Regions from separate parts of the Lysinibacillus sp. GW823-FHT06C08 genome, predicted to be linked through region 2. Evidence: riboswitches for the same ligand, from Rfam matches in the RefSeq annotation. Region 2 holds a riboswitch; each other region holds the start of a gene.
What was found. A riboswitch is a leader RNA that binds a small molecule or an ion and turns the genes downstream of it on or off. The one in region 2 is predicted to bind S-adenosylmethionine.
Positions count from the first base shown of each region.

Region 1 (10,608 bases), on a different contig from region 2:
AGTGGGGGAACACTTGAAAAATGGGATCGTGTACGAGGGCATACGAATTTATCAAAAGGGACAATGGGCTGTTATTTAGCGGAGGCGGCACTCGCTGCTGGTGCTAATGTAGTATATATGCATGGTTATTTTGCACAGCTTCCAGTGAATCACGATCAAATGAAATTGATTAGATTTGAAGGTATTGAGGATTTAGGAGAAAAGGTTCGTCATGCTGTCCAACAAGAACATGTAGATATCGTTATTATGGCTGCGGCTGGCTCCGATTGGGTCATCGATAAAGTATATGATCAATCAGGCAATTTGATGGAGGAAGCGGGGAAAATGCCTTCCGATGAGCCACCTATTATTCATTTTAAAAAGGCGCCAAAAGTCTTAGGGCAAATTAAAGGCTGGCAACCGAATGTGACGCTAGTAGGGTTTAAGCTAGAAGCGACCGATGACGAGGAGTTTTTATTAGCACGTGCACGACTGCGAATGGAAACAGCTCATGCTCAATTGATGGTAGCCAATAGCTCTCAATCTTTATATGGCGGGGACGAGCCCCATTGGATTGTACCTGCTGATGGACTGCCTATGAAAGTAATGGGCAAGCAAAAAACAGCCGAAGCTTTAATGATATATTTACAACATCAATAAATATGAACTGTGTAGAGAAATATTTCTACACAGTTTTTTCTTGTCTAAAAGAGGAGTATCATTTAATATTTACTTAACGGTCGGTAAAAAAGGAGAATGATGATGGGGAATAAGGAACAAACTTTTCAAAAGATTATAGAAGTTGCTTATGTGATGTTTGCAGAAAAAGGGTTTGAAAAAACAAGCTTAGCCATGATTGCTGCAGAGGTCGGTATATCAAAACCAGCCATTTATTATTATTTTCAATCAAAGGATCAATTAATCACTTACTTATTTGATGAACTGTATAAAGTAATTCAACAAGATGTCGCTGTGGATTATAAAGAGCTTTCTCGCGTTAATTTCAAGGAGGAAGTACTCGAGCTGGGCTATAAGTCTATTGAGGCGCAGGGCAAGGATCCTTATTTTAATAAAATATTTAACCAATATGTACTATTAGCAGCTCGCGATGAAAGCTATAAGAAACAATTAGTAGAGCTAGAAACCAGCTTTTTAACAAGCTTTGTGGAAGTCCTACAATATGGCGTGGAGCTAGGGGTTCTAGAGGATACTCCCACTATAGAAGCAAAGGCACAGATGCTAGCCTTGGTCTATGATAATATCGGTAATTTCATGTTAACAGGTAACCAATTGGACTACAGAGCTATTTGGAAGGAGGCTGTGCATAGTGTTATCCAAGGAGGCGAAGATGGCAATAAGAGATGATAATCGGCGCATTGAAGGTCTTGATTTTGCAAGAGCTCTCGCCATGTTTGGTATGTTCATTGTCAATTTTGGAGTCATAACGGGTTCTACAACGAATGGTTCAACATGGTTGATGGCCTTACAAAATCTATTTGAGGGGCGTGCCTCGGCCGTATTTGTCATGCTAGCAGGAATAGGAACAGCTTTAATGACTCGTCAGGCTAGAGAGACTAAGGACCCAATACTTCTTCGTAAGAATCGACTTACTTTGTGGAAGAGGTCGTTTTTGTTATTCGTGATAGGAATAGTCCTATATGCAGTAGGCTGGACAGGAGATATCTTACATTATTATGGCGTGTATATGTTTGTTGCCGCATGTTTGATTGCCCAATCCAAGAAAATGATGATGTTCATAATCGGTGTCATCCTCATCCTTTCACAATGGCTCCAAATTCAATTTAATTACTTCGCTGGGTGGCATCCAACATATGTATTACTAGAGTATCTTGATTTTTGGACACCGGCAGGATTTATAAGAAATTTGATGTTTAATGGCTATCATCCACTATTTCCCTGGATTTGTTTCTTTCTAATTGGCATGGTAATCGGCACATTAGATTTAACTAATCGTTCATTACGAAAAATCTTATTGGTGATGGGCTTATTGCTAGTCATAATGACGGAGACTTTTTCAACGATATTTATTAAGATGACAACGATCCATTTATTAGATGTAGAGAGTGCATTGTATTTATTTGATACGGGACCGATTCCACCGAATATGATGTATGTTCTATCTAACTCAGCGTCGGCAATTGTCCTTATCGTGGGCTCCATCTATCTTGTTGAGACATGTAAAAATAAAGTAATTGAAGCTTTGATCTTTACGGGACAATTGTCTTTAACGCATTATGTCGGCCATGTTTTTATTGGGATTGGAATATTAATTGTTTGCCAAAAGTTGGAGAATCAGACGCTTACCTTTTCCATGCTATATGCCTGCTGTTACTTTGTAGGATGTGTGCTTGTTTCTGTCTGGTGGAGAGCTAAACATCGTCGAGGTCCCCTTGAATTCTTGATGAGGAAATGGAGTTCGTAATAAATTAATGGATTGCCATCTATTTCTCGTTGATTAGGCATAAAATACTTTAGATATAGATAGTTTTCTAATCTAAAATAATCATTACAAAGTATTCAGCTAGGTTTTCTAATATTTTATATTGACAATCTTATTACAGAATTATAGAATTATTTTCAAGAAACGCAGTACTCTTATCAAGATAGGTGGAGGGACTTGGCCCAATGAAGCCTCGGCAACCGAAACATAGGTGCCACTTCCAACCGATGTATCTGAGAGATAGGAGGGGCTATCAATCAGTTTGATGCATTGGCCTCTTTTGTACAACAAGGATGAAAAAGAAGGGGTGTATCGTATGGCTCAGTCGGCAAAGGTAGAAGATAAGAAATTAGAGGCTATTGCAAAGGCCATTCAAAATCTTGAATTTGGTGAAGTGCATATTACGATTCAGGATGGTGTAATTGTTCAAATTAATAGGCTTGAAAAGCAGAGATTTCCTCAGAAGAAATAAAGGATCATTTCAGTTGAACGATGTGAAAAGGCCACCAATAAGCATGGTTTCCGTTGCTTACAAGTGGCCCTTTTTTTATGGCAATTAGCTATAGAAGCTTTTTGGAATCTGACCGATATGACGGCGATGATAGAGAAGGGGCTCCTTTTGAGAGTTTGTAATATCTAGCACCTGGCCAATAAAAATAGTATGATCACCTGCATCTATTTGCTGAAAGGATTTACATTGTAAAATAGCTGCTGTATCATGTAAAATCGGTAGTCCTAAAGAAGAAGTAGACCATTTTGCTTGAGCAAAGCGATCTGGGACTTTACTTGCAAATAATGTACATAATTGCTCTTGATCACTTGCTAAAATATTGACAGCGAATTTTTCCGCACTCATAAAGTAAGGATGGAGCTGAGATTTTTTATCAAGTGACCATAAAATAAGTAGTGGATCAATAGAAACAGATGCAAAAGAATTGACGGTTAAGCCAATTGGATTCGTTTCATGACAAGCTGTAACAACTGTTACACCTGTAGGATAGTTACCTAATGCCAATTTAAAAGCAGCAACATGATCTGTCATTCAAATCACCTCTTTATAGTTAGTAATAAATTAGTTAACGGAGTTAGTAGGTAAATTGCACTTTTTTCATACCATATAGTAACTCCTTTTCTTAAGTAAATATTAAATCAATTACACATCCAGGTAAAGCTAATGGGGGAAAGAAAGGGGAATTGCCATGACTTTATATTTTGATCATCTGGTACATCAAGTAGAATCACCGGAAAATATAAAGGTTTTCTTCAATAAACGAAATGTCCATACAGTGAACGGTGGTCAACACACGATGTGGGGGACTTACAATACGCTAAGTTATTTTGGCTTAAGCTATATTGAACAAATCGCTATTTATGATCGTGATTTATTTGAGCAAGCGGCCCTGTACCCATATTCCCTACATTATACGTTTAAACGTGATCGTGAGCGCCAAGGATTTTCACGAATTGCCTTGCGCACCAAAAATATTGAAGACGATGGTCAACGATTGCGTGCATTGGGCTATGAAGTATATGGTCCCGATGCTTGTAGCCGCACAAGACCAGACGGCACGATAATCGAATGGAAGCTATTGCATTTTGGCAGACCTGGCCTTTCAGTGGATTTTCCTTTCTTAATTGAATGGGCAGATGGAGATGAGGAGCGTTTGGCTCAATTAAAGGCTAGTGGCGCGATTGATGAAAAACAAGCCATTACAATGGAATCCATTCAGTTTTTTGTCAAGGATGTGGAGGAGACGGTGCAGCTTTGGCAGAAAGTATTACAACTACCCGAGTTTGAGCAGCATGAGCAGTTTATGTCTCTACAGCTAGCGAATATGCGCTTGGATTTTTATGAGGAAGCCTCAGCATCTAGCATGACGCTCGGTCATTTAAAAGAAGGGCCAATCGGTGTAACATTAAAGGATCCACACCGAACAAAGGAAACATTAGTGTGTCCAGGTGCTTTTTATTGGATTAATAAATAAATTAAAAATCCACTTCAATCGTTGAAGTGGATTTTTATGTGCAAACATGCAAAAAGTGGATTGAGCCATTTTCAAATACTTCATCCACTTACTATATTCTAGCTTATAATTTTACAACATTTGATGCTTGCGGGCCGCGATTGCCTTCCACAACATCAAATGAAACCTTTTGACCTTCTTCAAGTGTACGGAAGCCTTCCTCCTGGATGCCCGTAAAATGTACAAATACATCTTCTCCATCATCACATTCAATAAAGCCATAACCCTTTTCATTATTGAACCACTTTACGATCCCATGTTGCATAAGCATTCGCCTCCAATGCGCTTGAAAGTAAGATAAAGTTAAAGAAGTCGTGCTATCAATGAGAAAATGTGAAAAAAATGCATTTTCTCTTAGAACATACATGAATTGAACAAAAATGTCAATTGATTGTCGGAATGCTAGCATATCTGACTTTCTTTTTTTTCACAATTAAGACTATAATGGAAATGAACAACATAGAAAGTAGGATGCCAAATGACAACGAAAAATCAACCATTAACAGATTTAGAAATCGCGAGTCAAGCAGTGATCAAACCTATTACGGAAATTGCCAATGCTGCAGGTATTCCAGAGGATGCACTTGAGCAGTATGGCCGCTACAAAGCGAAGATAGACCCATTAAAAATTACAGCTCAAGGTGAGGACGCAAAGGTTGTATTAGTGTCAGCTATTAGTCCAACCCCAGCAGGTGAAGGGAAGTCGACTGTGACTGTAGGACTAGCTGATGCCCTTCATCAATTAAATAAGAAAGTGATGGTAGCTTTACGTGAACCATCTCTTGGTCCAGTAATGGGCGTAAAAGGTGGCGCAACAGGCGGAGGCTATGCACAGGTAGTACCAATGGAGGATATTAACTTACACTTCACTGGTGACCTTCACGCGATAACAACAGCCAATAATGCTTTATCCGCATTTATTGATAATCATATCCACCAAGGGAATGTCTTAAACATTGATCCACGACGTATTATTTGGAAACGTGTGATGGACTTGAATGATCGTTCATTACGGAAAGTGATTGTCGGATTAGGAGGGCCTGTTCAAGGCATGCCACGTGAAGACGGCTTTGATATTACGGTTGCCTCCGAAATTATGGCAGTGTTCTGTTTAGCAACAAGCATTGAGGATTTACGGGAGCGCATCGCTAGCATTGTAATTGGCTACACATTTGAGCGCGAGCCTGTTTTTGTGCGTGATTTACAGGTAGAGGGTGCCTTAACATTATTATTGAAGGATGCCTTTAAGCCAAACTTAGTACAAACATTAGAAGGGACACCAGCTATTATACATGGTGGTCCATTTGCTAATATTGCCCATGGCTGTAATTCCATTATGGCGACACAAACTGCTCGTAAGCTAGCTGATATTGTGGTGACAGAAGCAGGCTTCGGCTCTGATTTAGGTGCTGAAAAGTTCATGAACATTAAAGCTCGTAAAGCAGGCTTTAAGCCAAGTGCCGTTGTGATCGTAGCAACGATTCGTGCACTAAAAATGCATGGTGGTGTTCCAAAAACATCACTTGTCGGTGAAAATGTGGAAGCCCTGCTCCAAGGGATTGAAAATTTAGCTAAACACGTCGACACGGTACGTACATTTGATGTTGAACCGATTATTGCATTAAATCGTTTCATTACAGACACAGAGGCAGAGCTAGAGGCCGTTCTAAACTGGTGCCAAGAAAATCATGTACGTATTGCCCGAACAAATGTCTGGGAAGAGGGCGGTAAAGGTGGAGTAGCCTTAGCTGAACAAGTACTAGCTGTGTTGGAAGAAGAAAACAACTTCTCACCATTATACGATGTAACAGAGTCCATTGAAGAAAAAGTGCGTACCATTGTACAAAAGGTATATGGTGGAAAAGATGTTCAATTCACAGACCAAGCTAAAAAACAAATGGCTCAAATTGAAAAATTTGGCTGGGATTCTCTACCAATTTGTATGGCGAAAACGCAATACTCTTTATCCGATCAGCCTAGCTTACTTGGACGTCCAGAAGGCTTCACGGTCACAATTCGTGAGGTGATTCCAAAGCTTGGTGCTGGTTTCTTAGTTTGTCTGACAGGCGATATTATGACAATGCCAGGACTACCAAAAGCTCCTGCAGCTTTACGCATGAATGTCGATAATGACGGACATGCGGTAGGATTGTTCTAAATAAATGTTGAAAAGCTGCCCTTTAACAGAGGTGCAGCTTTTTTTATTTTTTAGCTGATTTAAAAGCCTAGTCATTTTAACATCTCCTTCCTCAAATGCCACTAAAAAGGATTCTGATATCTTCCTTCTATACTTGATAACCTGTCGAAACATTCATCATCGCCATTTTTTTTTAGAAAATTTACGATTCTAGTTGAAAACTAGGATTTTTTTTCATGCGATTAAAAACTCGAGAAGCTTCCTTATATAAATGTGTTTGGTATTTTTTATCAATAGTTCTCTGTTATTGGAAGGAAAAAGCGGATTTTTACAAAGAGAAGCAATTGTCAAATGAATTTTTATTTAAAAAATACATTGAATTTTCTTTTTATTTTAAATATAATTTACTTAATTCTAATTCGGAACACTGTTCCGATTATAGGGACACGGAGGGATGGAGTCTTGAAAATCGCAACAGATATTGGCGGTACTTTTACCGACCTAGTTTATACAGATGAGAAAGGAAATCTTCATTTTGACAAGGGGCATACGACGCCAGGGCATTTTGAGGATGGGATATTAAACGTATTAGGACGACATGTAACAGAGGATTCTCTCATGGAATCGTTTATTCATGGTTCTACGGTAATTATTAATACATTAACAGAGAGAAAAGGTGGCAAAGTCGGATTAATTACAACAAAAGGCTTCCGTGATATTTTAGAAATTGCACGTGGTAACCGACCAGACTTATATAATTTTAAATATAAAAAGCCAGAGCCATTTGTAGAGCGTTATTTACGACAAGAAATCGATGAACGCATTGATTTTAAAGGAAATATTATGAAAGCGCTTAATAGGAACGAAGTTGGAGAGATTGTCCGTCAATTTAAGGAATCAGGTGTAGAGGCAATTGCCATTTCGCTTATTCATGGCTATAAAAATCCCATTCATGAGCAGCAATTAAAAGAAGAAATAGTAAAAATTTGGCCCGAGGTGTATATTACACTTTCAAGCGAAACGATTAAGGAATATCGTGAATATGAAAGAACAAATACAACGGTTTTAAATTCATATGTGAAGCCCATTGCTCACGCTTATTTAAAAAGCTTAAAAGAAAAATTGAGCACAGTTGGTATTACGGATCATTTAAAAATTATGCAATCAAATGGTGGGACAACAAGCTTTGATAAAGCTATGGAGTTACCAATCAATCTAGTCGAGTCTGGCCCTGTAGCAGGAATGTTTGGGGCAGCAAAATTAGGTGAGCTTCTAAATGAGTCCAATATTATTGCCTTTGATGTGGGTGGTACGACAGCGAAATGCTCACTTATTACAGATGGCAAAGTAAACGTTACGACAGATTACTATATTGAAAGAAATGAAAAATTTGCTGGCTATCCAATTAAAACTCCAGTTGTAGATATTGTTGAAATCGGCAATGGTGGGGGCTCTATCGCTCGTGTGGATCAGTTCGGTTCCTTAAAGGTTGGTCCGGATTCTGCTGGGGCAAACCCAGGTCCAGTAGCCTATGGGCTAGGCAATACACAGCCAACGATTACGGATGCTAATGTTTATTTAGGAAGATTATCATTAGCAAACTTCGATAATCCAATTTCTATCGACAAAGTAGAGGAAGCACTTGTTGAAGCGATTGCGAAACCATTTAATGTTTCAGCGGAAGAAGCAGCGCAAGGTATATTAGATATTGCGAATTCCAATATGTTAAATGCGTTGAAGCTCATTTCCATTCGTAAAGGCTATGATCCAGAAGACTTTACAATGGTTGCCTTTGGCGGTGGTGGTCCACTACACGCTATTAATTTAGCAGAGGAATTAGGCATGAAAAAGGTCATTATACCTTATGGCTCTTCTGTCTTTTCAGCATTAGGAATGATGATGACAGAATATCGACAAGACTATATCCAAACAAGTTTAATGGGCTTTGATCACGCGCATCTTGCGGAAATTCAAGCGAATATTGATCAAGCTATTGAAAGTGCCTATGCTGACGCACCTTTATCGAAAGAGCATTATTATTTCGAAATTAATTATGATTTACGTTATAAAGGCCAAGAGCATGCAGTCAAATTGAACGCATCGAATATCACGATTGATGATGAAGGGCTTCTTCAATTGGCTGAAGCGTTCCATGTAAAACATAAACAAGAATTTTCATTCGATTTGCCAACTACTCCAATTGAATTAGTAAATCTACACATTACCATCTATGGAAAAGATGAGGCTGTTCAATTTAAAGAATTAGATTTCTCTCATATTGATGTGTCAACATGTATCAAAACAAAGCGCAACTTATATGTGAAAGAAAAGGGTTGGGTTGAAGTCAATGTTTATGACCAGCAAAAGCTTGCTCCTGGGTATGTCATTGCAGGTCCTGCTATCGTTGAAAACCCAACATCTACAGTCGTAATCAATGAGAAGCAATCCATAGAAATTGATAAATATGGCAATTTGATTGTAGAGATGGAGGGGAAATAAATCATGAAAAAAGACGTTTTTGCTGTAGAGATTATTCAGGATTCATTGCTAGCCATAGGGGATGAAATGTTTGTCGCTCTAGCACGCTCTTCTATGAGTCCCGTCATCTATGAAGTATTAGACTATGCCTGCGGTTTAACAGATGCACAGGGTAACTTAATTAGCCAAGGAAATGGTGTTACAAGCTTTATTGGTATGCTAAGTCCAATGGTGCAGCGAGTAATTGAAAAATTCGATCATGGACAAAAGTTACATGAGGGCGATGTCATTATTATTAATGACCCGTATGTAGGGGGAGGCTCGCATTTATCCGATGTTGGCTTAGTGCTTCCGATTTTTTATAATGGTGAAATCATTGCTTACTCTGCCAATAAAGCACACTGGACAGAAGTTGGGGGCATGGATCCTGGTTCATTTACAAGTAATTCTAATGAAATCTATCAGGAAGGTCTACAACTGCCAGGTGTTAAACTTTATCATAAAGGTGAATTGAACGAAGCCATTTATGAGATTATCTCGATGAATGTTCGTTTGCCAGAGCTATCTATCGGCGATATGTTTGCACAAGTAGCGGCCTTAAAAACAGGCGAAAGGCGAATTACAGAGCTTTGTCAGAAGTTTGGTGCTGAATCGGTGAGCTTGTCCATTCAAAAACTATTGGACAAGGGTGAAAAAATTGTAGAGCTAGAGCTTCAGCATTTGCCAAAAGGTGAGTTTTACGCGGAGGACTTTATTGAGGGAGATCCATTAAAGGGCGGACCATACCCGATTAAAGTGAAAGTAACGATTAGTAATGAAGAATTTATTTGTGATTTTAGAGGCTCCCACCCAGCGGTGAATGTGCCAGTAAACTGTTCCAAATTTGGTTTAATGGCAAGTGTGCGTGTCATGTTCCTAGCATTACTAGGTGATATTGATGTCATTAATGAGGGAGTCTTTAAACGCTTAACTATTTTAACGGATGAAAATTCCATTGTCTCTGCTAAGCGCCCACATCCAGTATCCATGAACTTTGAGGCACGTATTGGGGCAGCAGATTTAATTTGGAAAGCACTTGCGCCACATTTACCAGAAAGATTATCAGCAGGACACTTACAATCCGTTTGTACATTTATTCTGACAGGTAAAAATCCTGAAAATGATGAGTCATTCCTTATCGTTGAACCATCTGTTGGTGGTTGGGGAGCATCGAATGATGAAGATGGTCAAAGCGGGCAATATTGTATGGGAGATGGTGAAACTTATAATCTACCTGTGGAAATTGCCGAAACGAAATATGGCATTCAAATTGATGAATATAGCTTAAACTGTGACGGTGCAGGTACAGGCCAGTTTAGAGGTGGCTTAGGTGTACGTCGTGTATATACCATCAATAATGATGGTCAAAAGGTTTCAGTCAACTTAGGGAGACACCAATTCGCTCCATTCGGTTTAAGTGGAGGAGGCGAAGGGTCTCATAACTATTTAATCGTTCATAAAAAGGATGGTTCCACAATTGGACCAGTTGG
Region 1 covers NZ_JBXAHN010000001.1:1,433,497-1,444,104, forward strand. The annotation lists gene AC1Q6O_RS06725 (phosphopantothenoylcysteine decarboxylase domain-containing protein) at 1-639, shown strand, start outside; gene AC1Q6O_RS06730 (TetR/AcrR family transcriptional regulator) at 736-1,344, shown strand; gene AC1Q6O_RS06735 (DUF418 domain-containing protein) at 1,328-2,422, shown strand; SAM riboswitch class I at 2,593-2,687, shown strand; gene AC1Q6O_RS06740 (YezD family protein) at 2,721-2,912, shown strand; gene AC1Q6O_RS06745 (flavin reductase family protein) at 2,997-3,482, opposite strand; gene AC1Q6O_RS06750 (VOC family protein) at 3,640-4,425, shown strand; gene AC1Q6O_RS06755 (cold-shock protein) at 4,529-4,729, opposite strand; gene AC1Q6O_RS06760 (formate--tetrahydrofolate ligase) at 4,943-6,622, shown strand; gene AC1Q6O_RS06765 (hydantoinase/oxoprolinase family protein) at 7,064-9,100, shown strand; gene AC1Q6O_RS06770 (hydantoinase B/oxoprolinase family protein) at 9,104-10,608, shown strand, end outside.
Region 1: another riboswitch for S-adenosylmethionine. It lies ahead of AC1Q6O_RS06740 (YezD family protein); the one in region 2 lies ahead of AC1Q6O_RS14420 (Na+/H+ antiporter NhaC family protein).

Region 2 (10,608 bases):
GGGCGGGGTCGAACTGCACCCTCGCCCTTCGTTCCAATCTGGAGTGGATATTAACTTCACCACAAAAAAATGCTCCCTTTAGATAAACAGATTTTATTTTTTAATCTGTCTACCTAATAGGGAGCATATCAAACTACTCGATGGCTTTTGTCTACAGTCTGAAATAACCAGCTTGCTGATCTTTATTTAGATTGAGCTACTTTCGTCGTTCATGTTTAATTTTCAGTAGTAAAAGTTTAGGCTTTCTTTTTTTTCGGGTACCCAATGAATATCGCTATCATACCACAAATACCAATAAGAATTGGGTAGAAAGAGTACGGCAAGATACTCACTGGCGAAATTTTGGCTACGCTTGCGGCTACAAGAAATTGGGCTCCGTATGGGAGAAGACCTTGGACTGTACAAGAGAAAATATCTAAAATACTTGCAGACTTTCTCGGCTCAATCTCATACTGGTCAGCAATATTTTTGGCAAGTGGCCCGGCAATTAGAATAGCAATTGTATTATTGGCCGTAGATAAATTAGTTAGACCCACAAGACCAGCTATACCAAATTCAGCACCCTTCTGCGATTTAATCCTGCGCGTTACAAGACGGAGTAAAAAGTCAATTCCCCCATTAAATTTAATAACTTCCACCATTCCAGCTATTAATATAGCCAGAAAGGCGATTTCATACATCCCTTCCATTCCTTCACCAATCTTTTGTATAAGGCTCATTATGTGATAGCTGCCATCTGCTAAGCCAACAGCACCGGCGAGAACAATCCCTAATGCAAGAACGAGGAAAACATTCATTCCAGATAACGCTAAAATAATAACTAAAACATAGGGAATAATTTTTATCCAATTATAGCTTAGATGCTCTACTTGGGCTGTCCCCCCGGATGTCATAAACCCTAAAATAATACTTGTGATAATAGCTGCCGGCAATACAATCCAAAAATTGACCTTAAATTTGTCCTTCATTTGCGCGCCTTGTGAACGAACTGCAGTAATAGTAGTATCTGAAATAAAAGATAAATTATCACCAAACATCGAACCGCCTACAACCGCTGCCATCACTAAAGCAATAGGTAGCTCCGTAAGATCGCTTATTCCAACTCCAATTGGCGCCAGCGCAACAATCGTCCCCACTGATGTGCCCATGGATAGAGAGATGAAACAGGCAATGATGAATAAGCCTACGACAACCAGGTTTTGCGGTATAACCGATAAAGCAAAGTTAACAGTGGAATCTACAGCCCCCATTCCCTTCGCTACCTCTGAAAATGCCCCTGCTAATAGAAAAATAATAACCATCAGCATGACATTTAAATTTCCGGCACCTTGGCAAAAAATATCAACCTTTCGGGAAAACGATTCTTTTCGATTCATCGCTAGAGCTACAGCACCTGAAATGCTGATGGCTACAATGACAGGAAAGGCATAAAAATCACCCATTATAATCCCTGAACCAATAAATAAAATCATAAAAATAACAAATGGGATTAGCGCCCATGGATTCTCTTTCTTCATTGTCTACCTCCAAAAATTAAAAATCAGCCCTATTTTTTATTTTTTCACCATAAAAAAGGCCTCATCTTGAAATAACAAGAAGAGCCCTTATAGTTAAAACGCTCCTCTTATCTATCAAGAACATTGCTTGCTGGATTTGGCACAGTAACTTAATAGTTCCGCTGCCGAGATTTCATCGGGCCAGTCCCTCCATCTCTCTTGATAAGAAGAAAAAATATTATATTTTTGACACAATATTAAAATACTAAAATAAAACATCCATAATTGCAACATGTTTTTAATTGTAAAAAAATCCCACGACTATTATCAAGTGCGAAATTCAACTTTTTATACGAATACGAAGCTTTGAATGGACACATAGATCGAAAATATAAATACCCCGACTAAAAACCAACCATATAATTTTCTCTCTCTCCGAAATTCATTAATTCCTAATGTTAACATAAATAAACCTAGAAAAAGGATCATTAAAAAGTTTAGCCGATAATCATGTGTCATAAATCCGTAAATGGAAAGCGTGATGCCTATTATTGATAAAATAATTTGTACTGTTTTTAACAAAACGATTCCCCCTATTTGCTTGAACGAATACTAACAGTTATCTAACCTTTTTTGAATAAAAAAATTCTATGATGGGTGAGATGACAAATGAAAGCCCAACAACTTTTTATTTTTGTTTTTTTAATTGGCTTTTGAACTAGAAACAGGAAATTTAAGTTTAATTCGAACAGGGCTGACAAAAGGCTTTTACCCTGCATTTATCTTTTCTTTAGGTTGTGCTGTTGGTGACATGGTGTACGCTGTACTATAGGTTTTGGGAATAGCCTTTCTAGTACAATCTAGTACAATATTCCAATTCATTTTATGGATTGGCGGTACTATCATGCTTGGCCCTTTAACCTTCCAAGCTTTCCGAGATACGTTTGCATGCAAAAAATTAGAGTCATGGAGCAGCGATTGAAAAGAAATCATTATGGGCTTATTTTTTACTGGTGTTTGGCTAGTAGTTTCAGCAACGACTGCAATCGTTGATTCCCAACGGTTGGTGGAAGTATAGTAGGTGGTACAACTATTGGACATTCAGCAACTAAAAGCTTACCTCCCTTCTTCTTCGGATTTATCACCGTTTCAATCCTTTGGGGGCTAATCCTTTCATATTTAAGTAGCATCGGTGGTAAAATAATGGGAAAAGGCTTATGCAAATAGTTTCGTTTATTTCAGGATTACTCTTTTTGTACTTTACTTTTTATGTATTCTTGAATGGTTTTGAAAAGCTATTATAGGGGTGAAAACCATGGTTAGAAGAAGATAGCTAGCCTCCTAGATCACCAAGGATATGTAGGAGGCTAGCTTAATTATAGGAGATGTTTAAACGATGAAGCAAAATAAATATGATGATATGCAATTCTTTTCTGCTTACGAAAAAATGCCACGTTCTGTTCAAGGGCTGGACGCCGCAGGAGAGTGGCATGTATTAAAAACACTTTTACCTGATTTGAAAAATAAACATGTGCTTGATTTAGGATGTGGTTTCGGGTGGCATTGTCGATATGCGCGCGCACAACAGGCAAAATCAGTGATTGGTGTGGATATATCTGAAAAAATGCTGGAAAAAGCTCAGGAAAAAACGGATGATCCTTTTATTTCCTATTTGCAAATACCGATTGAGGACATTCAATTTTCCGCTTCTCAATTTGATGTTGTATTAAGTTCCTTAGCTATTCACTATTTACAAAACTTTGAAGCACTATGCAAAAAGGTTTATACCTATTTAAAACCTGGCGGATCGTTCGTATTTTCAGTGGAGCACCCTATTTTCACATCCCGCCATGAACAGGATTGGTACAATGATGAACAAGGAAACCGACTGCATTGGCCAGTGGACCATTATCAAACAGAAGGCATGCGCGAAACAACCTTCCTTACCGAAAATGTCATTAAATATCACCGTACATTATCCACTTATATGAATGATTTAATACAGGTGGGATTTACAATACGTGCTGTGAAGGAACCTATGCCCTCTGAGGAAATGATACAAACTATTCCAGGTATGCAAGATGAACTACGAAGACCTATGTTTTTAATGATAGTGGCAGAGAAAAAATAAGCGTTTATACGTGTGATTATATCTATTACATTAGCACATTTCGTTGCTTCATATTTAATGGGGCAGCATCGCTACAGCTGCATGATGCCTGCCAAATACTGAGTAGTGGTAATAGAGGGCTAGATTGTCCCATAAATTAATTCTCTGAAAATCTCAGATAAAACAAAAAACCAGATGCTCCTCATAGAAGAGCGCCTGGTTTTATTGTGAAAGTGAATCTTACTAATTTACTTAGTTTTGATTCGTATTAATACTACGCTAAGTTGAGGCGTGGAACAAGTTAAAATATTTTCCATTCAATTTTTGGTAGGAATTTATGTTTTTTCGAGCATAGGAGTTACTCATGTCCTATTTATTTTGCAAGTAGGAAACTAACAAAAAAGACTAGATACCTACATAAATTATGTAAGTTCTAGCCTTTTAAGTGAAAGTGAATCTTACTAATTAATATTGCTTAGCTTTAGATTCATTTATGAATACGAATAAACAGCTAAAAGGTTTCATTATTTGGCCTATTTTTTCGTAAAAAATAGGATTACCCGCACAAAAAGACCAGGAAGTCACGAAATAAGTGAATCCTGGTCTTTTTGTGAAAAGTGAATGTTACTAGCTTGCTTTAGTTTTTTGTATTCTACTAATGAGGTAGACGGTTGATGTTGCAATAAGTTACATAAAATTTAAAAATATTTTAATCGATTACTTGAATGGCAAAATCAAATACACCCTCTGCCCCATCAACTGTAATGATGGAAATGCTATACACCCCTTCTGACATTGTATAGCTACCCTTTTCTAGTATCGTTGAATATTTTGCTCCTGCATTTACGGTTTTTTGAGCCCATAGTTTGGCATCTGCATTATAAATTTTTAAGCTAAATGGTTGTGTCCCCTTATTCTTTATATCATAGTGAATATCAAATTCTTGTGGAGAATGATTGCTGTAAAAAGATTTATGAAATTCACCATTTGCAGTTGTAGCATTTAGATAATTCAGTGGAAGTCTATGAAGCATGTCCATTTCCTGAGTGCTTGTCCTTGCCAATACTCTTTCCTGTAGCTGGGAATCTTTTCGTTTACTTGAATCAAATTCATCCGATGACTTTGTAGAGATATTGTCGCTACCAATTAGGGCAAATTCAAACATCAGTACAAGTAAAATGAGTAATTTCCATATTTTCATAGCGCCCACCTCCACTTACAAGTAATACCTAATTAGATATTATTCTACCATTTAAAAAATCACCATTCAAATTGCTAACTATAGATAAAAACTTGACAAAAAAAGTTATTTATGATATAATTTACAATTAAAATATTTTCTTATATAATAGGATTCTCCTGGCCAGGGGAATCCTATTTTTTATTGTAAGGAGTGTTCGGATGAAGAAGCAGGAATCTAGTATAACTTCATTAATAGCCGCCTTTAGCAGAGCCCACCATAGTCAATTTGATGCGCCGAAAATATTTGATAATTATCTAGCACAGGAATTAATCTCTAAGGATGAATTTCAGAGCATTGAAGACAATATGGTGCAAGGTATTGAATTTTTCAATAAGGAAATTGCCGAAAAATATAAAGGCAATTCGAGAAAATTATTAAAATGGATTACGCAAGTTCAACTAGCGCCGACTCCCTTGGCACGTGCCGCATACTGTGAAAGAGTCTTACAAAACGAAATACAGCTCGGCGTTGAGCAATATGTTATTTTGGGTGCTGGTTTGGATACATTCGCTTATCGACACCCCCATTTAGAACGTGTATTAGAAATATTTGAGGTTGATTTCCCAACCACACAAGCATTCAAAAAACAAAAATTACAAGAAGCGTCACTCAGCCGCATCAATAATTTACATTTTGTAGCGATGGATTTTACGAAGCAATTTCATAGTCAACCTCTTTTGGATCAAGGCTTTCAGTATAAGAAAACATTTTTTAGTCTCTTAGGTGTCTCCTATTATTTAACGAAAGAAGAACTGGCTAGCTTATTAGACCATCTGTTTGCGCTAGTTCCAGCAGGTAGTTCCCTTGTCTTGGACTATGCTGATGAATCGTTATTTAGTGAAAAGGGCATCTCTAACAGAGTAGATCATATGGTGAATATGGCGGCCGCTGGTGGTGAACCCATGAAATCGTGCTATCGTTATGAAGAAATGGAGAAGATGTTAGCTCAATCAGATCTACTTATTTATGAACATCTATCTCCATCTACAATTCAACAGCTTTATTTCCAGCATCGAACAGATTATCTATCAGCTTTTGAAACGATCCATTATATGCACATGGTTAAAAAATAAGATATAATCCATTCCTTTTAAAACAATTCTTAATTTTCTATCTATTTCCCAGGCAATTAACTATTTCAATATAAGAATTATGTATATAATAGTAGTGTAAAGCTAATTAGCCTTACACCTCCTAGATTTGTTACTAGGGTCACTGTTTATAACAGTGACCCACTTATGATTGGCAAACCCCTAAAGGATTTCCATCTAGATCATAAAAGGTGAAAAATCTTGTTTGCCCTTCCCCTCCCATAGGATTTACGTTCACTTGCTGCTCTACTAGTGATTGGTAGGTCTCTTCAATTGATGAAGAAAGAAAATTGTAGTATTTCCCTACCCCAAAATGATTATCTGGAAAATACAATGGTTGATGATTTTCCGTTTTTACTAAGCATACAACCGTAGCCGAACGTTCCGCTATTTTCATGACCGCTGCGTCTTCTTCTATATATAAAAGCTTAAATCCAAGCTTTTCCTCATACCATTTGGCTGATAATTGAGGGTCTTTTATTGGGATAAAAATGGCCTCTACTCCATGTAATAATGATTGCATCTCTTTTTCCTCCTTTTTAAAATGATTGCTATACTTTTTCTATATATGAACTTGAATGTCCTCTAAAAAATTTCACCCTTGCATCTCTTCTTGTTTAGTTTCCCTATTATTTGCTTATCCTAATTAGTATCGGAAATGTCTTTGCCCTTTTCCTAGAGGAGGTGCCAATCATTAAACACGCGGTGTCATTTTTTCTCCTACTTTTAGTCGTTTTGTTGTTAACTGGGTGTTGGAATAAGCGGGAGTTAAATGAATTAGCCATTGTCACAGCTGTTGGAGTCGATAAAACGGACGAATTCATAGAAATTTCTGTTCAAATTGTTAACCCGAGTCAAATTGCGCCGAAAAATTCAACAAGCTTTCAAGTCCCTGTTTTTACCTATCACGCAAAAGGGAGAACCTTATTTGAAGCTATCCGAAAATTAACAACACTGACGCCAAGGAAACCTTATTATGCACATGCTCAAGTTATTATTATTGGTGAAGAGATGGCTGAATATGGTATGAATAGTATATTAGATTTATTTCAAAGAGATCCTGAGGGAAGAAGCGATTTTAATATTATTGTTGCTCATGAATCAACAGCGCAAGATATTTTAAGTATTTTAACACCATTAGAAGATATTCCTGCCAGTAAAATGTTAAAATCCTTAAAGGACTCTGAGGATGTATTGGGAACAACTGAATCAGTGATTTTAGACGATTTAATCGAGTCTTTAGGGAGTATTGATCATAGTGCTGTTCTGCCCTCCATTCAAATACTTGGAGATGCAGATGCCGGGAAAAATAGCTCCAATATAGAAAAAATGGATAGCCCCGCCAATTTAAAATACAGTGGACTTGCTGTTTTTAAAAACTATAAGCTTATAGGCTTCTTAACAGAGGAAGAAAGCAAATACTACAATTTCTTACACAACCATATAAAAGGGACCGTTCAAAAAGTGCCTTGTTCGGAAAAGGGGAAAATATCAGCAGAAGTTTTAAATTCCTCTACAAAAGTTACTGGCAGCATAAAAAATGACAAACCCTCCATCCATATTCAGGTTGATCTTGAACAAAATATAGCGGAAATAAGTTGTCCAGTGGATATAACAAAGCCAGAAACGATTGATATTATTAATAAAGAAACAAGTAAATTAGTTCAAGAAAATTTAGAACAAACACTGCACACGATTCAAAAAACCTATCAAGCTGATATTTTAAAGTTTAGTGAGGTACTTCATCGTGAAGACCACCAAGCATGGAAACGTATCAAAAAAGATTGGGCCACGCTTTACCCTAATCTACCGGTGCAAATTGAGGTGAATGTGAAAACAAAAGGTATTGGTACAGCTAGAAAATTAAAAGTAGATTAAACAATCAAAAATGACCAGACACTCCTTGAGTGTGCTGGTCATTGCTAATTAACGTGAAGCTTCGAATGTAATAAATGATGAATCTTCATCAGGCTGTTGCTGAAATGTGTAATTAGCAGAGCATGTGATATCCGAAAAGCCTATACTTTGTAAAAGCAGTTTAAATTCCTCTAGACCGTACCAGCGTAATAAAAATCTTTGTAGCTCTGTATCCATCAATGTACCACGCTGCCATTTTTCATATTTTAAAACCGATAAAGTATACTGCTCCATCCAGTTGATCGCAATCGATTTCCTCTCAATCGAGATTCCTTCATCTTCGGAGGTTGCATGATAACTTGTAGTAATTTCACCAGTTTTCCAGTCTGTCGGTATGATTAAATCTAATAGAATGCGTCCGCCTGGAGCAAGGTGATGATACATATTTGTTAAAGTTGACACGGCATCTTGATAATTTTCTATTAAACAGAAAGATCCCGCCGGCATGATGATAGCGTCATATTGTTGATCTACTGTAAAATGACAAACATCGCCTTCATAAAGAACTGGTGTAAGTCCTCTATCGTGACATCGTTTACGACAAGACGCCAGCATTTCTGAAGAATTGTCAATCCCTTCTACATCAAAACCACTCTCCATGAAAGGAATATAGAAACGCCCTGAGCCGACACCCGCCTCAAGCACCTTACCTGTAAGTCCCTGTAAACGTTCCTTATAATATTCAATATCCCCACCAATAGAATATCCTACTGGTTTTGTTAAATCATAAAGTTCCGTACATAACGGTCCATAATTACTATACATATTGTCTCCTCCGATTATTTGCGGAAGAAAAATCCCTTTTAATTCTTCCACACCTTCATATTATTTAATGGAAAATTAGAGCTGACTATCATAATGGATCACTCGCTTTCTTGTAAATTTAAATAAATTATACCTATATTTGTCATTCATTTCAATATTTCTATTGATTTCGTTTTCAGTCCACTATAATGTACAAATTAGCATAAATTATCAAAAAATATTTCCATGTAAACGGTACGATGAGAATAAGAAAGGATGATCGTATGAATTATTTTGAAAGAATACAAAACGCTATAGAATATATAGAGGATAACTTACAAGAAAAAATGTCGATCACAGATATTTCTTCGCAATCTTACTGTTCAGCCTTCCATTTTCAGCGACTGTTTCAGGCGATAACTGGATTTTCCGTACAGCAGTATATTCGTAATAGAAGGCTTTCTGAAGCGGCCGTTCTATTAATAACAACCTCTCAAGCTATACTTGAAGTGGCGATTAACTTTCAATACGGTTCTCAAGAAGCTTTTACAAGGGCATTTGTTCAATACTTTGGGCTATCACCGGCTAAGTACCGAAAGAGTGCAAATTCTATACCATTACAAAACAAAATAAACTTTTTGGATTATAAAATGAATGGTGAACTCCCTATGCCAAAGCCAACAATCGTACATGTAGGAAAAAAGTTAATCACCGGCTATCCCTATCAAACATCATTACAAGATGAGAGGTATTATGCTGAAATTTCAGGCTTTTATCATGATTTTGGTCGCGAGCACTATTATGAACGTATTACACAAAAAGTAGCACCTAATATGGCCTATGGAATCTCTACAAACTTTCAGGAGGATGGTGAGTTTTCTTTTGTTGTGGGAGAGGAAGTCCAAGTATTTGAGGAGCGTGTTGAGCAAGGGTTTATCCATGTAGAATTACCTGCTGGTCAATATGCTGAATTTATCTTGAATAGTAGTGCAGAAGGTATACAGAATACAAGACGTTACATTTACGGGTGGTATGGTTGCCTAACTCTAATTACGAAAGAGATAGGGGTCCTGATTTTGAAATAACAGATGTTATGCAATCTATCTATCCACATAATATGAAAATGAAAATTTACGTTCCCATTAAAGGTTAAGAAAGGAAGCCAAAAAATGATGATTGAAAAGGTTTTTACTCAATTTCCTCTGCTACATACGACTAGTCTACTATTAAGGAAAATAGAAGTATCTCATGTAGAAGAGTTGTTTGCCATTTATGATAATACAAAGGTTTTCGAGTTTTGTGGTATTATCCCAAAACACAACTATCAAACCGTACAAAAAATGATTGAGCATTTTGAAAGAGACTTTAAGAAGAAAAGTAGAATAAAATGGGGTATTTTTGAAGCGTCCCAAAGCGAGAAATTAGTGGGTATTATTGAGGCTATGGACTTTAATCAAAAAGTAAATATGGTGACAATTGGATATTACTTAGCGGAAGATTTTTGGGGAAAGGGCATTGCTACGAAGGCCGTTGAAATGGTCGTGAACTATTTATTAGAGGAGGTTCAGGTGAATCGAATTCAAGCTGAAGTCATGCCATTAAATGAGCCCTCGAAAAAAGTACTACTAAAGAATGGCTTTATAAAAGAAGGTTTATTACGACAAGCAACATCATGGTCCGGCAAAGGCGTTGTTGATTTAGAAATATATGGATTACTGAAAGAAGATTATGTAACTCATTCAAAAGACTAGACTCTATTTAGGAGTCTAGCTTTTTCTTTTATATGACAAGTAGATGGACAGAATACCAACTCAAGAAAGCTCCTTTACATAGATTAGAAATAGAAGACTAGCGCTAAAATTAACATTCAAACCATAAAGGAGCGTTTCAAAAATGGATGAAAATCGATATTTAACACGATTGGATAGAAATTTAAATAATTATCATAAATTTTCTAAATGCTATTGTGACTCGAAGAACTATTGCACAGGTTACTATTATGGCACG
Region 2 covers NZ_JBXAHN010000005.1:272,931-283,538, reverse strand. The annotation lists gene AC1Q6O_RS14420 (Na+/H+ antiporter NhaC family protein) at 237-1,517, opposite strand; SAM riboswitch class I at 1,622-1,725, opposite strand; gene AC1Q6O_RS14415 (DUF3953 domain-containing protein) at 1,845-2,078, opposite strand; gene AC1Q6O_RS14410 (hypothetical protein) at 2,265-2,597, opposite strand; gene AC1Q6O_RS14405 (class I SAM-dependent methyltransferase) at 2,893-3,627, shown strand; gene AC1Q6O_RS14400 (hypothetical protein) at 4,316-4,807, opposite strand; gene AC1Q6O_RS14395 (class I SAM-dependent methyltransferase) at 5,008-5,922, shown strand; gene AC1Q6O_RS14390 (VOC family protein) at 6,086-6,463, opposite strand; gene AC1Q6O_RS14385 (Ger(x)C family spore germination protein) at 6,625-7,818, shown strand; gene AC1Q6O_RS14380 (class I SAM-dependent methyltransferase) at 7,867-8,622, opposite strand; partial or broken gene AC1Q6O_RS14375 (AraC family transcriptional regulator) at 8,886-9,754, shown strand; gene AC1Q6O_RS14370 (GNAT family N-acetyltransferase) at 9,771-10,352, shown strand; gene AC1Q6O_RS14365 (hypothetical protein) at 10,495-10,608, shown strand, end outside.

Region 3 (10,608 bases), on a different contig from region 2:
AGAGCTAGAATCTATGACATATTAAATGGTCTTGTTGAGAAGGGATTCGTACTGAAAGAGGAAACGGCGGATCAAACGACTTATTCTTCCATTCCTGTCGAGATGTTTTTGCAGCAAGTTCAACAGCGGTGGCAATCGAATTTTACGTCGATTAGTGATCAATTAGAAAAACTAGAAACGAAAGAACAAGAAACGGAACCTAAAGTGTTAATGCTAAAAGGGAAGCAGACAATCATCAATTATTGTCAAACCTTATTAAAAAAAGCAGAGACAAAAGTCATCCTATCGATGTGGGAAGATATGTACGATGCCTTACGCGAGGATATCGAAGGGGTATCACAGCATGTGGAGGTGCATGGCATTACCTTATATGTCGGGGAACATCTGGCATCTATCGATCAGCACAGAGCCACACACTATACGAGAAAGACTTCTACACCCCATTGGTTTATTTTATCGGTTGATGGACATGAAATGATTTATGGTCACTCGCCGTCAAACCAGGAAACCGCTTTTATAACGAATGATCCTGTGCATATTTATTTATTAGAGGATTATGTTTGGCATGATGTTCTTATCAATCGACTAGTGAAGCGTGATGATAAAGAGCTTGAGGACTGGATTGCTAAAGAACGTAAAGCATTTTTCTTAGAGTAGCTATAAGGGAAGGGGAGCATCTTGAAAAAATGGATGTTGCCAGTATTGTTTTATGTATTATGGATTGGCGGATGTGATTCTGCACCGCTGCTAGTTCCACCTAAGATTCAGGAGCTAACCATCGTTCCTGACCATATCCAACAGCATATTATAGCTCAAGAAAGAATTCAGTTATTGTATGAAGATGACATGACGTACTATCTTGTCATGTTTTCGAAAGGAAATGTGCTAGCAAGTGTGGCAGCAAATGAAGATCGGTTAGTCATTCATTTCAAGGAAGGAAGCGAGCAAAAGAAAGAAGCTCAACCGTATGTCTATGCCATCAATAAAAACCCGAAGCTGACGATTATTGAGCTATATATTAACGGCAAAAGCATGGCGATAGATCGCATGACTATGATGTAATAAAAAAACCGAAATCCCTAAAAAAGAGATTTCGGTTTTTGTTGATATTAATAAAATACTTTATCTACATTGTATTTGGAGCGGAACGTATTAATCGCATATGTTTCATAAATTTCACGTTCCATAGGATCTTCTACTTCATAGACTTCAATTTTAAAGACCTCGTCACGATAGTTTTTCAACGGAGATACATTGTCTTCAAAATGTTTTTTAATGCGTTGACGAATTTTACGTGCTTTGCCGACAAATAATAGCTCATTCTTTTCATTATAGAATAAGAAAATGCCGCCTTTATCACGTGTGATTTTGTGGAAGTCGATGAAACCAAAGTATGGTGTAATTGGGACATCACCTGGTTTTACATCTTGTTCGCGTTGGCGAATGACTACATCTGGTTTTGGAAATTCAATATTAATCAAAGTATTCACGTTCCTCTCTATTACTAAAGATATATGGTAACATAATAGCGGCATGTTTACCATAAAATTTCATGTAGAATAACCATATACAGCAAGCTTAGTGTTTATCAAATGATTGGAGAACATGCATAGGAATAACAAAATATTCTATGAATTATTGATATTCTAACTAGTCCATGTTACAATTCAAGATAATTAAATAATCTTATCAAGAGAAGCAGAGGGATTTGGCCCGATGACGCTTCAGCAACCTCTAACAAATGTTAGAAAGGTGCTAATTCCAGCAAAGGTTTTTCCTTTGAGAGATAAGAGTGAACGTGAAAAAAATCCTTCTCATTCTATCTCATATGGAATGTGGAGGATTTTTTAATTTTTTCGAAAAAGGAGCAAAAAAAGAGAGGGGAACGCAAGATGCCAATTAATATTCCGAAAAATTTACCTGCTGGAGAACATTTACGTGAGGAAAAAATCTTCGTAATGGAAGAGGACCGTGCGAGAACACAGCAAATACGTCCATTAAATATATTAATCTTAAATTTGATGCCTGAAAAAGAAAAAACTGAGCTACAATTACTACGATTACTAGGAAATACACCATTACAGGTGAATATTACTTTTTTAAACACAGCTACTCATGAATCTAAAAATGTCAGTAAGTCTCATTTACAATTATTCTACACAACGTTTAACCAAATTCGTCATCGACGCTATGATGGTATGATCATTACGGGTGCGCCAGTAGAAAAAATGCCATTTGAAGAGGTTAACTATTGGCAGGAAATTGCTGAAATTATGGATTGGTCAAAAAAGAATGTGACATCCGTGCTACATATATGTTGGGGGGCACAGGCTGCTTTATATCATCATTATGGGATTGGAAAGGTCGAGCTTTCTGCTAAATGCTCCGGCGTTTATTCTCATGTGATTACTGATTTAACAGTAGATTTAGTACGAGGCTTTAGTGATTTATTTACAGCCCCTCATTCTCGCTATACATCTGTCTCGATTGACGAGGTTCGCAATCATCCAGACTTACGCTTATTATCCTATTCAGAGGATGCAGGTGTATTTATCGTGCAATCCAAAGATAATAAAAACATTATGATTACTGGTCATTTAGAATATGATGCGACAACATTAGCCGATGAATACAGTCGCGATGTTGCCAAGGGCATCCATATAGACGTTCCAGTAAACTACTTCCCAAATGATGATCCAGCAAAGGCACCGATGAATACATGGCGTGCCCATACGCATTTATTGTTCTCCAACTGGTTGAACTACTACGTATACCAAGAGACACCATATGAATGGGATTTTGTGGACGAAATTGAATATCATATTTAAATAACACTAAAAAGTCTAATTTCTTCGCTAAGCAGCTTGAAGGAATTAGACTTTGTTATTCTAGATTTTTCTTGTCAGAACTCGTTTTATCTGGTGGCGCCTGGTCGTCCTGTTTGGATGTAGCGTTGCCCGCTTCAGAATTGTCTTGAGTAGAGACTGGATTATCTGTTTTTTTCTGATTGGAAACTGTATTATCTGGTGTCGCCTGATTGTCTTGCTTGGAAGCCATAGTCGCAGGTTTAGCCTGATTAACTTGAGTGGTACCTGTATTAGTATCGTTCGCCTGATTATCCTGATTGGAATCTGTATTAACAGGTTTTGTCTGATTATCCTGATTGGAATCCGTATTAACAGGTTTTGTCTGATTATCCTGATTGGAATCCGTATTAACAGGTTTCGTCTGATTCTCCTGATTGAAATCCATATTATCAGGTTTCGTCTGATTGCCTTGATTAGAAACCGCATTACTCGCATCAGTCATTTGCCCCTGATTAGAATCCGCATGACCCATTTCAGTCGAATTACCTTGTGATTTTCGGTTACGAATAACAGCTACAATGAGTAGAAGTATGGGTAATAATATGGTGCAAACAAATGCATAAATTGGCCAAATCTCATCATTATAAATGTTGGAATGGACGATGTCTGGGTGAACAATTTGCGAAAGTCCGACCATAATAATACCCATTGGTAGGATAAGTGGACGGTGATCCTTCAATTTCATAATTTGTGCAATCCCGACAACAGTTGTATAGAAGTACATAAACGTTCGAATAAAAATGGATACAATCCACATAAAAGCCATGATAATTTCAATGCGCTGTAAAAAATTTCCGATAGAGATTCTTTGTGCTAGGGCATAGCTAGGGAAAGTTCGCGAAGCCGTGTTGGCTGGCCCTAATACTAAAATAGATAGAGTAATCAATGTTACTAGAACAAATCCACCGAGAAGCATGCCTATGTAAAATCCTTTCTTTGAGGATTGCTGGACATTGACACTAGCAGGGTAAATCATTAATAACATAACTAACGAAAAAGAGAAGACACTTACAAAGCGGATGATACTATATAAGATGGATGTTTTGGATGCTTCCATAATCGGTTGTATATTTTCAAACTTAATTTGTGGGGTGATACTGACAACAAAGAAAATAAAAATTAAGACAAACATAGGGAAAAGTATTTCTGCTGAACGAGCAAAGTTTTCTATCCCTAAATAGGTAGCATACATAATTATAATAATAAACAACAAGGCAAATGCCATAGTAGGCGTCTCTGGCATTACCTCTGTTTTCATAAAAGCACCAATAAAATACAGTAATTCTCCTCCCGCAAATAGGGTAAGAGAAAGGAAGCCCACCACTGTGATTTTTCCAAAAAAGCGACCGAGAAGTTTTTCATTTGCTTCAATAAAATTCAGTGTCGGTGTTTGGTCCCCTAACGTCACAAATAATTTCACAACAAGCAAACTAAGGACAACACCAATACTTGCAGCAATCCACGCATCTTGCTTACTAGAGCTTGCAATACTTGAAGGGATGATTAAGATGGCAGTACCGATAGAAAGGAGGAATGTGATAATTGTAAATTGTCTTGAACTAATTACTTCTTTTTCCATATAAGTGTCCTCCAATTCATGACGATGTGTCTACTATTTTGTGAGTGAAACGATAAAATCTTTAATTGGTGTAAAAATAAAGGTTATAAAATCTAGAGGACTCGGGATATTTATTTTGAGAGCAATGCCCATATTAAGCGCTGTTCCAATTAGTAATAGGATTGAAAAAACAAGAATGGTTTTGGTCTCTTGTTGCTTTTTGAGTTTCGGGATATATAGTATCGCAATAATGATTGAAATGATTAAGATGGCTATTGCTAGTACCAATCCACTATCCCTCCTTTGGCTTTTTTAATAATGAGTTTTGCATTGTGCCTAAACCTTGTGTTGTCACTTTTACATGAACATGGATTGGTAGATCAGGAAAGATATTTGGCCAATCGTTTTTGATTTTTTTCCATTGTTTAGCATCTGCACGATGTAGGGCATCACCATAGCCTAAAACATCCACTTGGTATTGCTGTTGAATTTTTTCTAATGTTTTTTCAATACGTTCATCGATGCCTTGTGCTGTTTTTTTATTGATATAATCCACCGTTTTATTTTTCGTTAGATTGATATCACATTCGACCTCTCCTACATTTTGTTCCACATTTATTTGGACATCAATTTGCGGTTTCCCATTTTTAAATGATCCCTTTACTTTTGTGGAGGATTTCGTAATCTCAGTTGAGAGTGTACCTTGCTTTGGACAGGTGACGATTTCAATCGTACTTTGTATTTTGTCACTGAGGAAACTAATACTTTTACTTTCTCCCTCTGAAAGTAAACCAATGTATTGATCTCCTTTAAAGATGGCCAATCCTGCATATTTTAACAACACAGGTGTTTTAACACGTTGGACGTTTGTTTGATCGGCCCCTAACCGTTTATCCCCATGAACTTCAATCGCAGAAATCAAAGCCCCATTGTCCTTTTCACTGAGCCTTGTGACCAATTCGTCTATATTAATAGCAATAGTAGAGCCCCAAACTTTTTCAGAAACTTTGAGGGAGTTTAAGATTTTATTAGCAGGAACTTTTTCGATAGGTGTGAGAACATTTAACACTTCCTTAGCTGTAGCCTCATAAGACATGATGACATCGAAATCCTTTCTAAACTCATGGTCTCGTGCAATTAAATCTAATGAATCACTGATTCCATCTTTAGCGAGATCTTCACCTAAAACGACTACCTGTAGATGGGCAAAATATGGCTTCCGTGCAGCAATGGTAGTCATTTTGCGGATGGCCTCAAAAATTGTTTCCCCTCTAGAATGATAGCTGACAACAGGGGAGCGCTGAGTGGAAGCTTGTCGCATGGAAACCTCACTAGGATCAACTATTTGAACGGTAATCTCATACTCATCATCTACTTTGTCTATACCAAGCGCTACAACAATGGCTAATTCATTTAATTCACGCTTACTCCAGCAACCACTTAACAGTAAAGTGAGGATGCATAGTAAGCAGATTACTTTTACTTTTGCCATATTTTATTCCTCATTTGTTCAGTAGTTTTATTTCCGACCTGTTCTTGGGACATATTTATGCCCTCTAACAACGTTTTTCTGATTGACTAAGCGTGGACGTGTTAATAAACGTCTACGAGGAAGCAATAAAAATGCATCTTTTTGATCCTGTAAAATTAAAGGAGCAAACGGGCTTAAATACGGTACACCAAATGAACGAATGCTGCATAAATGAAGAATAATGATAATAATGCCAAACATAACTCCAAAAAGACCAAACATAGCAGCTAAGATCATTAATGGAAAGCGCAGTACACGAATCGTATTGGACAAACCATAAGCAGGGAATAAAAAACTACAAATGGCCGTTAATGCCACTATAATAACCATTACAGCCGAGACAACACCGGCATCTACCGCTGCCTGGCCAATTACCAGCGTACCTACGATGGACACAGCTGGACCGATTGTTCGCGGCATTCGAAGCCCTGCCTCTCGTAGTATCTCAAAGGCAAGCTCCATAATAAGTGCTTCCACTACGGCAGGGAAGGGCACGCCTTCTCGTTGTGAGGCGATACTAATTAGCATGGCCGTCGGTAGCATTTCTTGATGAAACGTCGTAATCGCAACATAGAGAGATGGTGCTACCAATGCCAAACTAATACCAAAGAAACGTAAAATACGAATGAGGGAACTAATCATCCAATGTTGATAGTAGTCTTCTGCTGATTGCAAAAAGGAAGTAAATAATGCAGGCACCACTAATACAAAGGGGGTACCATCTACTAGAATCGCCACTTTCCCATCTAATAATTCACCAGCAATAACATCTGGCCGTTCTGAGTTGTAAATGGTTGGAAACATGGTATTTTTAGAATCTTGAATAAAATCCTCAATATAGCCACTTTCTAAAATGCCATCGATATTAATGCGATCTAACCGCGCTAACACCTCCGCAACAATTTTGTCACTGGCGATACCATGTATATACATCACGGCGACATCTGTTTGTGTCACTTCACCGATGACTCGAGACTTAATCCAAAGATTTGGACTTTTTATTTTTCGTCGAATGAGCGCGGTATTCGTACGCAAAGTTTCAGTAAAGGACTCTCGAGGTCCTCTAATAACGGATTCGGTTGAGGGCTCTGTGACAGCTCTATCCTTTGCACTTTTCGTACTTGTTACAATGCCTTCAGCAAAGCCGTCTAATAAAATGACGGTTTCACCATTAAGGATGGCATAATACAATGATGTGAAATTTTCGATATTCATCACATCACCAACAGTTAAATAGGAACTTCGCACATATTGATTAATGGTAGTAATTTCAATTTCTTGTTCTTCCTCAATATTCGCCATTAATTTATCAATCACTGAATCCGAAATCATCGTTTTATCGGATAAGCCATCAATGGAAATAATGGCCAGTCGATGGGGTTCAGCTTCACCAATGGTAATTTCTCGTATAATGATGTCATTGCTATGACCGAGAGTGTTTTGAATGACTTTTATATTTTTGGCAAGGGAAGTATTTAATAAATCGTCCGTTGTAAGGGATGGGGAGGGATCGATCTTGTTTGATATGGACATGGGTTTTCCTCCTCAAATGGATGTTCACTATATATAGAATGGACAACTTTGTGCGGAGATAAACGAAAAAAGGAATGAAATTCTAGCTACTATTTTTCAAATAAAAAAACAGTATTTCCTTTCAGAGACTGAAAGGAAAATACTGCTTTATGTACGATACTCGTATTGTAATTCATCTAAACTAGCATCCACGTCCACATGTAGATTGTGATCGTTAAAGAACCATAAATCTTTTTCATCGATGTAATAGGTTACGCCATCAATGACTGCTTCTGCTCCAATGACGATGGGCTCTTCTCGCGTCATGCCTAGTGAAAAGCCTTCGTGAAAAGGACTTGAGCCACCATAGCGTGCATAAAAGCGAATAGTATCGCCAGGTTCTACTTCCATCTCTTGTTTGAACCATTGTAGGGCTTCATCTGTCAGTGCAATTTTCATAGCGAATGCTCCTCTCTTCTTACAGCCATTTTACCTTTGGCTCGGTGCCATTTTTAATACGTACAATATTGGCACGATGACGATAAATAATAAAGGTAAATAAAAAGGCTACCAAGATGCTTAATGCAAAGTCACCTGTAACAAAATAATAAACGATTGAATAGATAAGTGCTACTAAAGCGGCTATCATAGATGTTAAGCTGACGATTTTTGTGATTTTCAATGTCACAAGAAAGGCAATTAGGAGCAAGACAAACAATGGCCATGAATAGCCTAATAAAACACCTGCTGATGTGGCAACGGCTTTTCCACCACGGAAATTGGCGAAGATTGGAAACATATGACCAATCACTGCAACAAGACCTAGGATTAAGGAATGGATAGAACTGTCTGAGAATATTGGAAGTGCAGCTAGTAAGACAGCGGCAGTCCCTTTTAGAACATCCATCACAGTCACAACAATACCAGCTTTTTTTCCTAATGTTCGGAACGTATTGGTTGCTCCAAGATTACCGCTTCCATGTTCTCGGATATCGGTATTATAAAAAATTTTACCTATCCATAGCCCTGAAGGTATAGAGCCGATTAGATAAGCACATAAAATAATAAGTCCATTGATCATAGTTGGACTCCTTTCATTCATAGTCCATCACTTGGTACTAATAGTTTGTAACAAGTATTTTACACTTTTTCTTGCTAATCTACAATGTTATGAAGGAGATTTCGTAAGGAGTCTTGAATTCAATACAAAAGAAACTAAAGTAAGTTAGAGATAGGCTTTTAGGCATGATTGATGAAAGAACGAAAAAATTCTTTATTAAAATATAGGCAAAAAGGCAATTTTGTCATTCGTTCATTCCTTTGGTAGAATAGAAGTCTAACTTTATTCATTTACATGACATTGACGCATCAACTATATTGCAACTAAATAAGCTACGATGCGTCAGGTGTTTACGGATACTAGTGGTAGTCTGTTTTGCTTAAATTCCAATTTTAAGCAACTGTTGAAGATGTTTACTATTTAAAGTGTATATTAAAACTGTGAGCAATTTTTAAAAATTTAATGGGACCTGTCGCTAACTATTGACAGGAAATGCTATTATTATTAGGATGAGAACATAAATAGAACAAGTGTTTGTTTTTTGGAGGGGAATTTTTTTGACGAATAAACAGTCACCTAGCGTCTATAATGATGACGCTATACAAGTATTAGAAGGATTAGAAGCGGTGCGCAAACGACCAGGCATGTATATCGGTTCCACAGATGGCCGTGGACTTCATCACCTTGTGTATGAAATCGTTGATAATGCGGTGGATGAAGCATTGGCTGGCTTTGGATCTCATATTATTGTCAAGATTCACAAAGACCAGAGTATTAGCGTACGCGACTTTGGCCGTGGAATGCCAACTGGTATGCATAAGATGGGTAAACCTACTCCTGAAATTATTTTTACTGTCCTTCATGCAGGTGGTAAGTTTGGACAAGGCGGTTATAAAACGAGCGGCGGCTTGCACGGTGTAGGTTCTTCTGTCGTGAATGCGCTATCCACATTTTTAGAAGTAACCATCCATCGTGATGGTAAAAAATATCGCCAGCGCTTCGAGCATGGTGGACATCCAGTGACAACACTTGAAGAAATTGGTCAAACGAAGCAGACAGGTACGCTTGTTCATTTCCTACCTGATGAAACGATTTTCTCTGTTACAAAATATAATTATGATACGTTAGCAGAACGTTTAAGGGAGTCAGCTTTTTTATTAAAGGGCTTAAAAATTGAATTAATTGATGAGCGCGAGGAAGGCAAAAATGATATGTTCTTTTATGAGAACGGCATTGAAGCTTTCGTTGCGTATTTGAATGAAGAGAAAGATGTTCTTCATCCTGTGAAATATGTGGAAGGTATTCAAGATGATATTGAAGTAGAGTTCGCCTTCCAATATAACGATGGTTATTCTGAAACGATTTTGTCGTTTGTTAATAATGTACGGACACGAGATGGCGGTACCCATGAAACAGGTGCAAAAGCAGCTCTGACGCGTGTTTTTAATGAATACGCAAGAAAAATTGGTTTATTAAAGGATAAGGATAAAAACTTGGAAGGAACGGATATTCGAGAGGGCTTAGCAGCTATCGTATCTGTCCGTATTCCTGAGCACTTATTACAATTTGAAGGACAAACAAAGGGCAAGCTTGGTACAAGTGAGGCCCGTTCAGCAGTAGATAGTGTGGTGTCTGAGCAAATTTTGTATGTGCTAGAGGAAAATGCTGAATTGTCGGCATCTCTTGTGCGTAAAGCGATTCGTGCGCAGCAAGTACGTGAAGCGGCTCGTAAAGCTCGTGAGGATGCGCGAAATGGTAAGAAAAACAAAAAGGGTAGTACGATTCTGTCAGGGAAATTAACGCCTGCACAGTCACGTAATGCGGCGAGAAATGAATTATATTTAGTCGAAGGTGATTCAGCGGGTGGTTCTGCAAAACAAGGTCGCGATCGTACATTCCAGGCAATATTACCACTGCGCGGGAAAGTGATTAACACGGAAAAAGCCAAGCTTCAGGATATTATGAAAAACGAAGAAATTTCAACGATTATTCATGCGATTGGTGCAGGTGTTGGAACAGATTTTGCTGTTGAGGATTCAGCCTACAATAAAGTAGTCATTATGACCGATGCTGATACAGA
Region 3 covers NZ_JBXAHN010000008.1:151,062-161,669, forward strand. The annotation lists gene AC1Q6O_RS17885 (TrmB family transcriptional regulator) at 1-657, shown strand, start outside; gene AC1Q6O_RS17890 (hypothetical protein) at 679-1,062, shown strand; gene AC1Q6O_RS17895 (nucleotide excision repair endonuclease) at 1,110-1,481, opposite strand; SAM riboswitch class I at 1,684-1,793, shown strand; gene metA (homoserine O-acetyltransferase MetA) at 1,893-2,828, shown strand; gene AC1Q6O_RS17905 (GerAB/ArcD/ProY family transporter) at 2,884-4,446, opposite strand; gene AC1Q6O_RS17910 (hypothetical protein) at 4,480-4,713, opposite strand; gene AC1Q6O_RS17915 (Ger(x)C family spore germination protein) at 4,718-5,917, opposite strand; gene AC1Q6O_RS17920 (spore germination protein) at 5,945-7,489, opposite strand; gene AC1Q6O_RS17925 (HesB/YadR/YfhF family protein) at 7,637-7,927, opposite strand; gene plsY (glycerol-3-phosphate 1-O-acyltransferase PlsY) at 7,947-8,549, opposite strand; gene parE (DNA topoisomerase IV subunit B) at 9,086-10,608, shown strand, end outside.
Region 3: another riboswitch for S-adenosylmethionine. It lies ahead of metA (homoserine O-acetyltransferase MetA); the one in region 2 lies ahead of AC1Q6O_RS14420 (Na+/H+ antiporter NhaC family protein).